Regions from separate parts of the Flocculibacter collagenilyticus genome, predicted to be linked through region 1. Evidence: predicted binding sites of a transcription regulator. Region 1 holds the regulator's gene; the other holds the start of a gene.
The links. Region 1 encodes sigma-54, which starts transcription at its own class of promoters, with help from an activator protein. Its sites were predicted from a motif close to GTTGGCACGNNNNTNGNNT; they were not measured.

Region 2: fliS (flagellar export chaperone FliS) is a predicted target of sigma-54. The motif match lies at 3,368-3,386, and genes of this name have one in related genera.

The regions. Positions count from the first base shown of each region.
Region 1 covers NZ_CP059888.1:3,423,629-3,431,591, forward strand. The annotation lists gene dtd (D-aminoacyl-tRNA deacylase) at 1-108, shown strand, start outside; gene mgtE (magnesium transporter) at 147-1,505, opposite strand; gene HUU81_RS15185 (HPr family phosphocarrier protein) at 1,628-1,909, opposite strand; gene rapZ (RNase adapter RapZ) at 1,918-2,781, opposite strand; gene ptsN (PTS IIA-like nitrogen regulatory protein PtsN) at 2,902-3,351, opposite strand; gene hpf (ribosome hibernation promoting factor) at 3,372-3,659, opposite strand; gene HUU81_RS15205 (RNA polymerase factor sigma-54) at 3,687-5,177, opposite strand; gene lptB (LPS export ABC transporter ATP-binding protein) at 5,213-5,938, opposite strand; gene lptA (lipopolysaccharide transport periplasmic protein LptA) at 5,986-6,546, opposite strand; gene lptC (LPS export ABC transporter periplasmic protein LptC) at 6,572-7,141, opposite strand; gene kdsC (3-deoxy-manno-octulosonate-8-phosphatase KdsC) at 7,138-7,692, opposite strand; gene HUU81_RS15230 (KpsF/GutQ family sugar-phosphate isomerase) at 7,692-7,963, opposite strand, start outside.
Region 2 covers NZ_CP059888.1:2,807,151-2,815,113, reverse strand. The annotation lists gene HUU81_RS12455 (aldo/keto reductase) at 1-139, opposite strand, end outside; gene pseC (UDP-4-amino-4,6-dideoxy-N-acetyl-beta-L-altrosamine transaminase) at 130-1,284, opposite strand; gene pseB (UDP-N-acetylglucosamine 4,6-dehydratase (inverting)) at 1,281-2,282, opposite strand; gene HUU81_RS12440 (hypothetical protein) at 2,580-2,912, opposite strand; gene fliS (flagellar export chaperone FliS) at 2,916-3,332, opposite strand; gene HUU81_RS12430 (flagellin N-terminal helical domain-containing protein) at 3,811-4,602, shown strand; gene HUU81_RS12425 (sigma-54 dependent transcriptional regulator) at 5,019-6,473, shown strand; gene HUU81_RS12420 (sensor histidine kinase) at 6,665-7,780, shown strand; gene HUU81_RS12415 (sigma-54-dependent transcriptional regulator) at 7,792-7,963, shown strand, end outside.

The DNA of each region.
Region 1 (7,963 bases):
TACTGCCAGCAACAAGGCATAGCGGTTCAAACTGGCGAATACGGTGCAGATATGCAAGTGTCACTAGTGAACGATGGGCCGGTAACCTTCCACTTACAAGTGAACTAGTGCACGCCCTAGTGGTAATTAGTTTATTATTTTGGGTTCTACAGCAACAGCCAAGTGGCTGTGCCTAAAAAGGTGAAGATGCCAATAATATCAGTCACTGTAGTTAAAATAACCCCGCCAGCTAACGCTGGATCAATGTTAAAGCGTTTCAGCATCAGTGGAATAAATACTCCAGACACCCCAGCAGCAATCATATTCATCAACATCGCAAATGCTATCACCACGCCTAACATAAAGCTTTGTTTCCATATAGCAACTACCGACGCAATCAAAATCGCCCACATAGCGCCATTTAATAAGCCAATTGCTAACTCTTTGCCCATTAACCAACGCGAGTTGGCTTTACTGATATGACCTAATGCCATACCACGAATAACAAGCGTAAGGGTTTGGCTACCTGCCACTCCGCCCATGCTTGGTACAATAGTATTCAATACTGCAAGTACAGCAAGTTGATCAAGTGTCGACTCAAACAAGTCTGAGACAAAGGCGGCTAATAATGCGGTAAATAAATTAATACCTAGCCACAGCGAGCGTCGTTGTGTACTTTTAATTACGGGAGCGAAGGTATCTTCTTCATCATCTAGACCTGCCATACTCATCATCGAGTGCTCGGCTTCTTCACGAATCACATCAACCACATCATCAATGGTGATACGACCTAGTAACCGACCCTCTTCGTCGACAACTGGCGCTGATACCCAGTTATGACGTTCAAATAATTGGGCAACGTCACGCTCTTCCATGTCAACAGGAATGACTTCAATGTCGTCTTCCAACACCCGTTTAACATTAAGATCTGGATTACAAGTTAACAAGGTAGAAAGGGAAATAGCCCCCACAAAGGTGTCATTGTCATCCACTACGTATAAATAGTCGGTAGCTTCTGGCAATTCACCTTTAAGGCGAAGGTAACGCAAAATCACATCTATCGATACATCAGGGCGTAGCGTGATGGTATCGGTATTCATTATCGCGCCAGCCGTGTCCTCGTCGTACGACATGACCTTTTCAGCGCGCAGCCGGTCTTGGCTGTCCATCGCATTAATAACATTGCGATATAGTGCATCAGGTAAGCCACGGAGAACTTCTGCTAAGTCATCATCATCCATGCCTTCCGTAGCGGCAACCACACGCTCTGGCGTCATTTGATGAATAATGCCGTTACGTACATCTTCGGCTAGTTCTTCAAGCACCTCTCCATGTAAATCAGCTTCTACCAACTGCCATAAAATGGTACGGCCTTTTGGTGGAGAAGACTCTAATAGCAACGCAATATCGCAAGGCTCCATGTCTTGCAGCATGCCGCGCACATGAACAAACATACCACTACTAAGAGCAGCGTTTACTTCTCTTATTTGTAGTTTGGCATATTCACGTTCTAGCGTTTCAGGCATCTATTAAGCTCTTATTATGGGAACAAGCAAGGTGTTGATTTAACTATAATAAGCAATGATAACGTATTGATTATAGTTTATCAGTATTTAAAAAAGTGAATTTTGTTTGGAAGAAAAGAGAATTATTCAGATTCGTCAAAGTTATCGTCAACCAATGCTTCTAATGCTTCTAATGCTTCACGAGCATCAGGACCAGAGCACTTCACCTCGATGTTTTTACCTTGGCTGCTTTCTAGCATTAATAAGCCCATAATGCTATCGGCCGATGCTGACTTATCTTCTTGTTGGATAAGAATTGTTGCGTCATATTGCTGAGCCAACTTAACGACTTTAGAAGCCGCCCGTGCATGCAAGCCGAGTTTGTTTTTTATTAATAGTCGTTTAGATAACTCAGGCTGAGGCATAATGTTTTTTACTCTGAAGGCGTTTCATGACGGCTTAATTCACGATGTTGAATTTGCACGTCAGATTTTAGTTTACGATAAATATTGGCCAATGTTTCTGCAATAAATACCGAGCGATGTTGTCCGCCAGTACAGCCAATGGCAACGGTAAGGTAACTACGATTATTACGTTCTAAGTGCGGTAGCCAAGTACTCAAAAAGCTATTTACTTGCCAAACTAGCTTGGTCACTAGCGGTTGCGTGGATAAGTAGTCAATGACGGGCTGATCTAATCCAGTTAGCGGTTTCAGATCTGGCTCCCAATGGGGGTTAGGTAAAAAGCGTACATCAAACACATAATCTGCATCTTTAGGAATACCGTATTTAAAGCCAAATGACTGAAAAATGATAACTAAGTCATTACTTTTTTTACCTAGGATCCGTTCTTTTACCGTTTCAGCTAACTGATGAACCGTTAACTGAGTGGTATCAATGTATAAATCGGCCCTGCCTGCTAATGGCTCTAACAGTACTTTTTCTTGTTTGATGGCTTTTTCTAAACTCATCGACTGCTTAGAAAGCGGGTGTAATCGCCTCGTTTCACTAAACCGTTGAATTAGAATATCTTCTTCAGCATCTAAATATAAAACACTTAAGGTTACCGAAGTAGGCAAGTAATCTAGAATATCGCTTAATTCATCCGCTTCTTCAGGAAAATTACGTACATCAACACTCACAGCAACTGTTTCATATCGATCATTTAAAGAGTGCGCTAAGGCTGGAAGTAAATTAACAGGAATATTATCAACGCAATAATAGCCCAAGTCCTCTAACACCCTAAGTGCTACAGTTTTCCCTGAACCAGAACGACCGCTAATAATGATAATTTTCATAAAAATTAAGCTACCTTAATTGTTAATTTACCTTCTTTCTTTGAATTACTTTAATCTAAGGTTATGACTATTTAAATACAGCGCTCTAAAATAGCTATAACTGAATACGTATCAGCACGGCTAATTGGATGTCATAATCTCAAATAACTCTTGATCAGTATCGGCTTTGCGCAATCTTTTCACCATACTTTTATCGTCAAGCATGCTAGCAACGGCTGACAACGTACTTAAATGTTCTTTACATTGCTCTTCGGGTACTAACAGTGCAAAAAATACATCAACTGGCTTTTGATCGATTGAGTCGTATTGGATCGGATTTTTACTTACTAAAAAAATTGCGACCGTTTTTTGCGTATTCTTCAAGCGGCCATGGGGAATAGCAATTCCTTTACCAATCCCGGTACTGCCTAGCTTTTCTCTTGCCATTAAACTGTCCAAAATTTCATGTTGGCTAATATCAGGCAGTTTAGTGTGTGCCAATTGGCTAATGTACTCTAAAATACGTTTCTTGCTATTAAAAAGGACTGCACATTTTGTGCAGTCCTCAGACATCAAAGTTTTAAAAGACATATTACAATAACTATTCTTTTTTAGTGGCTTGAAAGTTTTTCCTTATGTTTAATGACTTGTCGGTCTAGCTTGTCAATCAACCCATCTATCGCCGCATACATATCGTCGTGAGTGGCTGTGGCAAACAACTCTCCGCCATTAACATGGAGTTTTGCTTCCGCTTTTTGCATTAACTTTTCGGAATCCAAAATAACGTGAACATTATTGATATGATCAAAATGTCGCTCTAATTTGGAAAATTTATTATCTACATAATCTTTTATCGACGAAGTGGCATTAACGTGACGGCAAGTTAAATTGATTTGCATAAGCACTTTCCTTCTTTCATCAAGAGCTTACAGTAAGCTCTTTCTTTGGTTAGATGGAGGGATAGACAAAGACTCACGATACTTCGCAATCGTACGTCTTGCTACCTTAATACCTTGATCAGCCATAATTTCTGCAATCTTACTATCACTCAATGGCTTCGCCGCATTTTCTGCAGAGACTAATTTTTTAATCAACGCTCTGATCGCTGTTGATGAACACTCGCCGCCGTTTTCAGTACTTACATGGCTTGAAAAAAAGTACTTAAGCTCAAAAATGCCGCGTGGTGTATGCATATATTTCTGCGTTGTCACACGTGAAATGGTTGATTCATGCATATCTACCATTTCTGCCACATCGTTCAATACCATTGGCTTCATGGCCTCGTCACCATACTCAAAAAATGCCTGTTGCTGCTGCACAATACAATTCGCAACTTTGAGTAAGGTATCGTTTCTACTTTCCAAACTTTTGATAAACCATTTTGCATCTTGTAAATGAGAACGAATAAATTGCGTATCCGTAGATGACTTACTGGTTTTAGACAACGCCGCGTATTGCTGGTTAATAGTAACTTTCGGCATTGAGTCTGGATTTAATTCTACAATCCAACGGCCTTTTTTCTTCACGACTGATACGTCTGGAATAACATATTGCGGTTGTTCAGTAATCACCGCACTGGCTGGCCTTGGATTAAGGCTATGGATAAGTTGCATAACCTCTTTTAGCTGATGCTCTTTAAGCTTAGTCTTTCTTTGTAAAGTACGATAGTCACGATTACCTAATAAATCGATATATTCGTTCACAATGGTTTTTGCGTCAGACAAATAAGGCGTATCGTTGCTAAATTGACCTAACTGAATCAGCATACATTCTTTTAAACTGCGGGCTCCCACACCTAATGGGTCCATTAATTGAATACGCTTTAGTACTACTTCAACCTCATCAAGCTCTACATCGTCATCGCCTAAGCTATTCAGAATATCTTCTGTAGTAACTGATAAATAGCCTGAATCGTCAATCGCTTCAATTATCGCCATGGCGATCGTTTCATCTGTAGGGCTAAACCGGGTTAGCCTAACTTGCCATAAAATATGATCTTGAATATTATCGGTCGTTTCACCTTGAAAAACCATATCATCATTGTCGCTAGCACCAGACACTGACGCCACCGGCGCTGCACTAATATACTCATCCCATGAACTATCAACAGGCAGCTCGTCCGACATATTCTCTTGTTGAACCGCTTCCGTTGTATCCATTTCTTTTACCTCTGAAAACGTCATGTCTTCAGCTTCACCATTGGCATCTTGTTTGGTGGTTCCGTCGTTGCTGTCGCTCACTTGTTCAGGCGATGAGCCATGATCTTCTTCCACTTCAAGGAGTGGATTACTGTCTAAGGCTTCTTGAATTTCTTGTTGCAAATCTAACGTCGATAATTGCAAGAGACGAATAGCCTGTTGCAATTGTGGGGTCATGGTCAACTGTTGACCAATTTTTAACTGTAAAGACTGCCTCATAAAATCCGATAAATTCCTTTAACTAATTAACTTAACTATAGCGTGAATTGCTCACCTAGGTATACATCTCTTACGGTCTGATTTGCTAACACTTGCTCAGGTGTACCATTCGCAATTAATTCACCATGGCTCACAATGTATGCATGCTCACACACGTCTAGTGTTTCTCGTACATTGTGATCAGTAATTAATACTCCAATGCCTTTATTCTTTAAATGCTGGATAATCTTTTTGATGTCTAATACTGAAATTGGGTCGACCCCTGCAAACGGCTCATCCAATAAAATAAATTTGGGATTAGCGGCCAATGCACGAGCAATTTCTACACGACGACGCTCTCCGCCAGACAAGCTCATGCCTAGGCTATCGCGAATGTGACCAATATTGAATTCTTCTAACAACCCATCTAGCGCTTCTTCGCGCGTTATTCGGGTTAAATCGCGGCGAGTTTGCAAAATGGCCATGATATTGTCATAAACGCTAAGTTTTCTGAAAATAGATGCTTCTTGCGGCAAATAGCCAATGCCTTCTCGTGCTCTTGCATGCATTGGTTCCAATGTTAAATCTTGGTCTGCAAGCACAATGCGCCCCCGATCAGATGGTACCAACCCCACAATCATATAAAATGTAGTTGTTTTACCTGCTCCGTTCGGCCCTAACAAGCCAACTATGCTGCCAGCTGCAACATCGATACTTACATCGCGAACAACTTGACGACCTTTGTAACTTTTTGCCAGATTTTGTGCTGATAATATTGTCATTGATTCACTTATTTGTTTCGTAAACTTTTCTCAATTTTCATCAAAAGTTATGGCGTTTCAATTTTCGACTCTTCAGGTGCTTCCTTGTTCACGCTTTCATCTTTAGCGTTGGTTTCTTCTGTCTTATTTTTGTCTTGAACGCTTTTAGCCTCAATATCTTCTGTAGTAAAAATGGTGGTTACACGTGAAGATTTGTTTTCTTGTTGGCTGGTTGCATCTAATTTTTGCGCTTCTAAGTCATACTCAATCACGTCGCCCTTAACTAGGCTGTCGTTTTGCTTTAGCTGCGCGGCGCCTTTTAACGCTAGGTGGCGCGCTGCACGCTTATAAATAATTTCATCGGCCTGCGCTGTGATTACTCTGCCGTCATCCAACGTTTGTTCGTAGGTTGCAGGGCTTCCCTTCGCAGTAAACACTTCTTTGCCTTTACCTTGCTTAGCATTCGCTTTTAGTTCGTCAGCATGAATAATAAGCGAGCCTTGTTTAATAATAACGTTACCAACAAAGTTCACGGTGTCATTTTTAATATCAACACTTTGTGTGTCGGCATCCACATTTACAGGTTTTTTGAAATCTTCAATCGTGGCATTGGCCATGTTTGACAACATTAGGCTAGCCAATATAAGTGAGATACTAATTCTTTTCATTTTCATTATGATATACAGTTCTTACATGGTTAATTAGTTTAAACGATTTGCTATACAGATTTGCCCGCAACCCTTTGCCTTTCATGACAAATTGATCGCCCAACATTTCAACATCTTGATCCGACAACATCGTTTTTTGTACAAAAGATACTTCTATATATTCGGCATTAATTGTTTTTAAATAACTATCTTGATTTAAACTAGTAGCGACTACGTTATTGTCTAACTCAATTCTGTCATCAAACAATACCGCTTCATCGGCGCGAATTTGCCAATGGTTTTGTTCGTTATGGTCGTAAATGGTAAATAACGCATTATAAAAGCGCGTAAACCCTAGCTCTTGATAGTGCGCCATTCGCTCAGACCGAATTTTATGACTCAAGCGGCCATCAGGCGCATACATTGAGTGCACCAACGAGGCAGCGGTATAGTCTGGGTTAAAATCAGACTCCACTTCAGGTTGACTAGTTAACGGCGTGGTTTTCATGTACGGCAACCACATTAGCGCCATCACCACTAAAAATACGAGTATTAATAGCACTCGTAGTTTACTCATGCACTCGTACCACTGTAACGATTAAACTTATCTTGGCTAATTAAAATTAAATCTGACAACTCTCTGACCGCGCCAAAGCCACCATTCAATTTGGTAATATACTTAGCGCCCATGCTAACGAGGGGATGAGCATCTTGCACTGCAACACCCAACCCAACCTGCTTAATTAGCAGTAAGTCAGGAAAATCATCACCAATATAGGCCACTTGTGCATCAGTCAGTTGGTACTTCTGTAACAACTCTTGATAAGCAACTTGTTTATTTTCACAGCCTTGATAGATGTCTGTAACACCCAGTGCCGTCATTCTTTTTTCAACAATCCTTGAGTTACGCCCAGTAATAACCGCCACAGCGATATTCTCATTAAGCAGGGCTTTTACGCCATACCCATCACGGGTATGAAAGGCTTTTAGCTCTTCCCCATCATTGCCTAAATAAATTCGACCATCTGAGAACACCCCGTCTACGTCACATATTACTAATTTTACTTGTTTCGCTGCATTAGCAACGTCATCAGTTACTAACTGATACATTGTTTCGAATAAATTCATTAAATGACTCCTGCATTTAATAAGTCGTGCATATTCATTGCACCTACAGGTTTATTATTGGCATCCACAATCATCAGACCGTTGATCTTTTTATCTTGCATTAATTTTAGTGCTTCTGCGGCAAGCATTGAAGGCTGAGCAGTTACACAGCCTTGGGTCATAACGTCACCAATCAGCGTGTTATGGAAGTCGACTTTTTGATCTAAAATGCGACGTAAATCACCATCTGTAAATAAGCCTATCAGCTCGCCAGTTTTATCTAATACACCAG
Region 2 (7,963 bases), 620 kb from region 1:
TAGCTGTATCAAGCACATCAATGCCGTTGTTAGCGGCGTATTGTAATAAGTGAAGGATTTGTTCTTCACTAACTTTACCTTCAGTATTTGAAACGCCGTAATCTAAGCCAAATTGTACGGTACCTAAGCCTAATTGCATGTCTGAACCGCATTAATAACTTCTTTAATAACAATATCTTGTTGTTCTGTTGTTAACTTAGGATATAAGGGTAGGCTAATTGCTTGTGCCGCATGTGTTTCTGCGTTTGGAAACATTCCTGTTGTAAAGCCTAGCCGGGTGAAATATGGCTGAGTATGGATAGGAATGTAATGTAAATTAACCCCGATACCTGCTTGCCTTAACTGCTTAAAAATCAGCTCATGACAATGTTGTGGTACCTTAATTACAAACAAATGATAGGCACTGTAACAATCTTCAGAAACGGTTAAACAGTCAATATCGGCTTGGTTGAACGCGGTCATATAGCGTGCTGCAATGTGATTTCGACGCGTAACATATTCATCGATACGACTAATCTGAGACAGCCCCAACGCGGCTTGCAGCTCAGTCATTCGATAATTAAAGCCTAATGTGACTTGTTCATACACCCAAGGTGCTGGATTTGATGCTGCCATTATCGATTCGTCGCGAGTTACCCCATGGCTACGTAACAGCATTAACTTTTGATGCAGTTCGGGCTTGTTAGTGAGCGCCATACCACCTTCTGCTGTCGTCACAATTTTTACGGGATGAAAGCTAAATACCGTAATGTCTGAGTATTTACAGCTACCTATTTTGGTATTTTGATAGCGCCCACCAATGGCATGTGAGGCATCTTCTATAATGGCAATATTATATTGCTTAGCTAAACCGCTAATTGCGGCCATATCACAACTTTGTCCAGCAAAATGCACAGGAATAATAACTTTAGGTAAGCGATTATGTTTTGCCGCCTGTTCAAGTTTATTCGATAAGGTTTGGATACACATATTGCCTGTTGTTGAGTCAATATCAACAAAGTCGACTTCTGCGCCACAATATAAAGCGCAGTTAGCAGAGGCAACAAATGAGTTAGGGCTGGTCCACACAATGTCTTTTTCAGTTACGCCCAACGCAAGACAAGCAATGTGCAACGCCGATGTCGCACTGTTTACCGCCACCGCGTACTCAGCATCACAATATTTAGCGATGGTTGCTTCGAACTCTGGTACCCGCGCGCCTTGAGTGATTAAATCAGAGGTGAGCGCTTCCATTACGGCATCAATATCCGCTTGCGTGATATCCTGTTTACCGTAGGGGATCATGCCATTGCCTTGTTATTGAAATCAGAAATTTCATCAACAGATAAGAAGTGCGGGTTAGTATCAGAGCTATATTCAAATCCTTCTGTCACCAGTTGCGCTTCTTCTTTAATGGCATTCACCGTGTAGTCATTGCTTCGACTGCTAAAACTTATCGTAGGCGCAATAACGTAATGATCAGCATACTCAAAGGTATGATAAGACAACTCACCTGGGCACATCACTTCATGGAGCTTCTCTCCTGGTCGAATGCCGATGACCTTTTGTTTAAGATGAGGAGCCATCGCTGTCGCTAAGTCAGTGATCTTAATTGAAGGGATTTTTGGGACGAAAATTTCACCACCATACATACGTTCAAAATTCTTTAAAACGAAGTCGACGCCATCTTGTAAACTTATCCAAAAGCGAGTCATATTCTCATGAGTAATTGGAAGTTCTGTTGCGCCATTATCAATAAGGTTTTGGAAGAATGGAACGACTGACCCACGGGAGCCTACTACATTGCCGTAACGCACCACGGCAAATTGTGTGTTATGGCCGCCTGCAATATTATTGGCAGCAACAAAAATTTTATCGGACGCCAATTTAGTTGCGCCATATAAGTTTATTGGATTAGCTGCTTTATCAGTAGAAAGCGCAATTACGCGTTTAACATCATTGTTCAGAGCTGCATCTATTACATTTTCTGCACCATTAATATTGGTTTTAACACACTCCATTGGGTTATATTCAGCGGCTGGTACTTGCTTCATTGCTGCGGCATGAATAACGTAATCAACGCCTCGCATTGCTCTATTTAAGCGATCTCGATCTCTAACATCACCAATAAAATAGCGCATACAGTCTTGGTTGAACACTTGTTGCATCTCAAACTGCTTAAGCTCGTCGCGAGAAAAAATGATAATCTTTTTGGGATTGTATCGACTTAATAAGGTTTGGGTATATTTTTTACCGAATGACCCCGTTCCGCCAGTAATTAAGATGGTTTTATTGTCAAACATAAGTGCCTCTATCCAACACAGTGAGTATTACTGATCCCAGCAAAATATGTGCCTATCAATAATTAGAGTCGACTGAGTTAAGTATTGTCTTAAAAATGCATACTTTATTTCACAAATGAAAGTGTATGATGAAGGTATTAATGACCTCATTTTACTCATTCAGTAATGAAAAAAATAAGTAACTCAGTTAATTGTAATGCTTTGATAATATATCAACTTCTGTAATGGTGAAAGTTTGAAAGCGCTTTCACCACTAGCAGAAGGTTAATATGTATGAGAATTGTGCAAGTTAGCTCATTAAGCGGTAAATAACTGATATTCCTTTACCACTTTTGTATTGCTTTTATGCTTAAGGAGTTGCTGGCGTATTTCGTTTTTACGAGTCAAATACTTGACGAAAACAATGTTGAATTCTTCGTGCAGCGCTTCAAGTGTCGGCTTGTTTTCAATCAACCAATCTTGCTCGGTTGTTTCAAACAACACATGAAACAAATCTTTCTGCTCAGCAATTTTATCATTCACTTCTTCAACTGCATCTTCCGCTAACGCAGAAAGTAACTGTGCGTTAATGGCATCAATTTGTTGAACGATGTTTTCTGGCAGAGTAGGGAAAGTTGATACATTCATCATGGATTAACCGTTTACTGCTTTCTGGGTTAAAAACTCTTCCTTAACGTCGTGCGGGATAGCTTCCCAGCCTTCTTTAATATTTCGCATAATTTCAATAACTACATCTAATAGTTCAGTAGAGTTATTTAAATTAGCTTCTAATAACGTACGTTGTGCATAATCATAAAGATTGTAAAGGTTGTTAGAAACATCACCACCATCATTCATATTCAAGCTATCTTGTAATGCACCTACCAAAGTAATTGAGTCGGAAATTAATTTCCCCTTTTGCTCAGTGTCGTTACGCTCTATATGCGCTTTGGCACCTGATAACTTGCCGATGATGTTAGTTAATACAATTGTGATAAGCTCATACGGGTTAGCGTTTGCAGCCGCATTGATTTTCATTGCTTTGTATTTTTGAATTGATGCTCTAGACATAATGTTTAACTTCCTCAAACCATAATCAATATTTAAAGCAAAATTCGAGCCATATAATAACCCTATTGCTGTAAAACTAGGTGCTCGCCTCGTTAAAACCTAATGTTATTCTCAGTGAACATAAATAGTATCTGCATAAATCTGAAAATCTTTAGGCATTTTATGCAATAAAAATATAACTCTATGATCTTATAATAATTAAGTTGAATGATTTTTGTACTATTAAATATCCAAAGTAAAAAGTCTCAATGGTCCATGAATCAGTATCTATTTATTGATAAGTTACTTTCATTAACCTCTTTAAATATAGTTCTTTTCGGCATATGAAGACAGTTTTACCAAGTTAGCGGTTGGTTAAAATTTGAGCGGAAACTATACTTGTGATAAAATGCACAAGCTTTTCAGGGCTTGAGGTGAGTAATTCAATTTATTGCTATGGCTTTGGGCTGACTTTTAATGATTGAGACAGGAGCTAACAATGAAAATTGGTGGTAACAGTAATGCACCAGCATTAACGCAATTTCAGGAAAATCAGAAAAAGATTTTTCAACAATTGGCTTCTGGGCTAAGAATTAATCAAGCCAAAGATGATGCCGCAGGGTTACAAATAGCTAATAGGTTAACGTCTGAAGTTAATGGCTTGAATATGGCAATGCGTAACGCTAATGATGGCATTTCGTACGCACAAGTGGCCGAAGGGGCATTGTCGAGTGTGGGTGACGCAGTAGGGCGAATTGAGGAGCTTTCAATTCGAGCGGCTAATGGGTCATTATCTGCTTCTGATCGCAAAGCGATTCAGCAGGAAATTAGTCACTTACAAGAGCACGTTGGCGATGTTTATAAGAATACACGTTTTGGCGATCAGCAAATCTTCTCTGGTGGTTCATTATCTTTCCAAGTTGGTGCTCAAAGCGGTCAAACCGTTGACCTTGCAGTAGGTGGTGAAGGGGTTAGTGCGTTACAAAGTATTGATGTGAGTACCGCTGCTGGTGCACAAGAAGCTATTGAAATAGCACAAGCTGCCCGTGACGAAGTGAGCTCATCCAGAGCTAATTTAGGCGCATTCCAAAATCGCTTAGGCAGTACCATTAATAATTTGTCTCAAACAGCAATTAACACTGAAGAAGCAAGAAGCAGAATACAAGATACTGATTATGCGAGAGCTACGTCAGAGCTAGTTAATCAGCAAATTCAAGATCAAAGTGCGATTGCAATGCAGGCTCAAGCTAATGCAAATCAGGGGCAAATATTAGGGTTGTTAGATTTCTAATCCTCAACCTTCTCAATTTTCTTTGGGGCTAGTTGCTAGCCCCCCCCCTAAGCTCTTGGATGAGCTCATAAACGTATACAATTAACAGAGCTAGTAACATTGCTGCTACGATATACAAAATATTGATTTAAAGCAGGATATTATAGAAGTCGTATCTACCTGTGATGAGTTCGCTGATATTTCTTTCCCCTTTATACCCACTTTAAAATTTGTATGTTGTTATAGTAAGATTTATGTAAATTCGTGGCTCGTTACTTTACGAATTCAACATCCAATACATATCGATAAACCATAGCCAGTCAATAGTTAGTCAATTTTTTGAACAAACGTCAAAATACTGCCATAAATTTCTTGCTTAAATGGAATTGCGTTTTACAATTAAAAACATACTGTTAAGCACTTAGGTTGTACAATCTATGCAAAATATTCGTCGTGTAGTGATATTAGATGAAAACACAGCGAGGGCTGAAAGGCTGGCTGTCTCACTGTCTTTTATCGGCGAAAAAAATGAATGTATTTCAATTGATGAAGTTTCAACTGCGTGTGAACCAGCAAATGCTGTTACTGCGTTTGTGTTAGGCGCACTTACTTCTGGTGAGCATGCGCAGCTTATCCGTGAAAACCCTGAAGTTCCTTTTGTGGTAATAGGTGAAACGCTAAAAGAGTTAATGGAAATACCAAATGTTATTGGTATTCTAGGCGAGCCATTCAATTATGCCGTTGCAACACAGCTATTGCACGACTGCCAAGAGTATCGCCGACTTATTCCCACCCAAAAACATCGTAATGATGCTGCCAAATTCTCTGGTTTGATTGGCCATACCCCCTGTATGAAAGAGATCCGATTTTTGATTCAGCAGGTAGCTACTACCGACGCAAATGTATTGATTTTGGGGGATTCTGGAACAGGAAAAGAGGTTGTTGCGCGGAACATTCATTTATTGTCTAAACGCAGTAACGGCCCGTTTGTGCCTGTTAACTGTGGTGCAATACCGGGTGAGTTATTAGAAAGTGAATTATTCGGTCATGAAAAAGGGGCTTTTACAGGGGCTATTTCTGCGAGGAAAGGTAGGTTTGAACTAGCGCAAGGTGGCACACTCTTTTTAGACGAAATCGGTGATATGCCGCTGCAAATGCAAGTGAAGTTATTGCGTGTGCTGCAAGAGCGTATTTATGAGCGCGTAGGGGGCACAAAAGCGATCAATGCCGATGTCAGAATTTTGGCGGCAACGCATCGTAGTTTAGAGCAAATGATTGAAAGCGGGAAATTCAGAGAAGACCTTTATTACCGATTGAATGTATTCCCTATTGAAACGCCGTCGTTACAAGAGCGCGCTGACGATATCCCCATGTTAATTGATGAGCTATTAAAGCGTTTAGACTCTGAGATGACTCAGGCACTTAAGTTTACCGATCGCGCCCTAGAATCTTTAAAAATGCATCAATGGTCTGGTAACGTGCGCGAATTATCCAACTTAGTTGAGCGGATGGCGATAATGTATCCTAGCCAAGTCATTGATGTAACGGAACTACCAAGAAAATACCAGCACATAGATGTTGATGCCTATGTACCAGAATATCCAGATGAAATTGCTGAACATAATGCATTAATGGATTTATTCAGTGATGCTTCTGAAGATGAAATCGAAAATGAAAACATTAGTGATGTATCAGACGCAATAAATTTAGGGTTATTGCCACCAGAAGGTATTAACCTTAAAGAGCACCTTGCTGATTTAGAGGTTAGCTTTATCACTCAGGCGCTTGATCAACATGATTATGTGGTGGCGCGCGCAGCTGACGTACTAGGGTTGCGAAGAACAACATTAGTAGAGAAAATGAAAAAATATAATTTAGTAAAAGACGAGTAAGTAGTTTCTTACGCGTCTTTTTTGCTTAAAAAACCACCGTCAAACTCTAGTCACTTTAATTTTTACTATTTTTTTAGTGCTTAATCTTACTTCGTTTTACTCCGTAACTACCTGTTTAATTTAGTAAAACTCTACTTGGCATAAAACGTGTATTAGTCATGCTAGTTTAGATTTTTTAATGGTGTAGCGTTATGGCTTCAATACATGCTCTTAGGCAAGACTTTCAAGACCAAGAATTGTTTTCAAGTGACCTGCTAAGTAACTTAGCAATGGAATCCTACACTGGTGAATTAAATCAGTTACGTCAACAGTCCAGTTGGTTAAGCCATTTAGTAGACATTTTACCCGCCGGTGTCGTTGTGTTAGATGCAAGAGGTAGAGTAAAAGATGCTAACAAAGTAGCTCTTGAAATGTTGGGTGAGCCGCTTGAAGGTGAAAAGTGGACTGATGTGATTAAGCGTTCATTTCGTCCAAGAAGTGACGATGGGCACGAGGTTTCCCTTCATGACGGTCGTCGCGTTAAGTTGGCTATTACAGCATTAGCTCCTCAGCCGGGACAGCTCATATTAATGACTGACTTAACTGAAACGCGTATTTTACAAGAGCGTATAGCGCAAATGCAGCGCTTATCTAGTTTAGGTAAAATGGTTGCATCCCTAGCGCACCAAGTAAGAACGCCTCTTTCCGCTGCAATGCTTTATGCTGCGAATTTAGGTAATGAAAGACTAACACCTAATTCCCGTAAAACCTTTCAATGTAAGTTAACTGAGCGCTTGAATGACTTGGAGCATCAAGTTAATGACATGCTGCTGTTTGCTAAAAGTGGCAGTGAAAACCAAGTTGTAAAAGAAGTGTCTCTTCAAAACTTGCTTGCTGAAGTGCGTGCAGGCTCCGAAGCGATGGTATTGCAAAATAATGGCAAGCTTTATGTAGAGCTACCAGAGCCCGACATCCTAATTCTGGGCAATAAAGTATCCCTTGCCAGTGCAATTCAGAATCTTATTCATAATAGTATTCAGGTTATTGGTAATGGTGCAGAAATAAGTATTAGCGCATATCGTGCGGTATCAGAGAATGAAGTCGTTATTTCTGTAAGAGACAACGGGCCTGGTATTGCAGGGGATATACAAGAAAAAATATTCGAACCTTTTTACACCACTCGTAGCCAAGGAACCGGATTAGGCTTAGCGGTCGTTAAATCTGTATGTACGGCGCATCATGGTCGAGTGTCGATTAACGGTGCGTGTAATACAGGAGCTGAATTCTTATTACATATCCCAATTATTGCAGAACCGTCGAACAATTAGGGGGAAGCGCGATGACGAATAAAAGTGTTCTTGTTGTTGAAGATGATGCGGGTTTACGCGAAGCATTATTAGATACCTTAATGATTGCAGGTTATCAGTGTGAAGCAGCGTGTAGCGCTGAAGAAGCTATCTTAACCTTAAAAAAGTCGAACATTGGCATGGTGGTGAGTGATGTGCAAATGG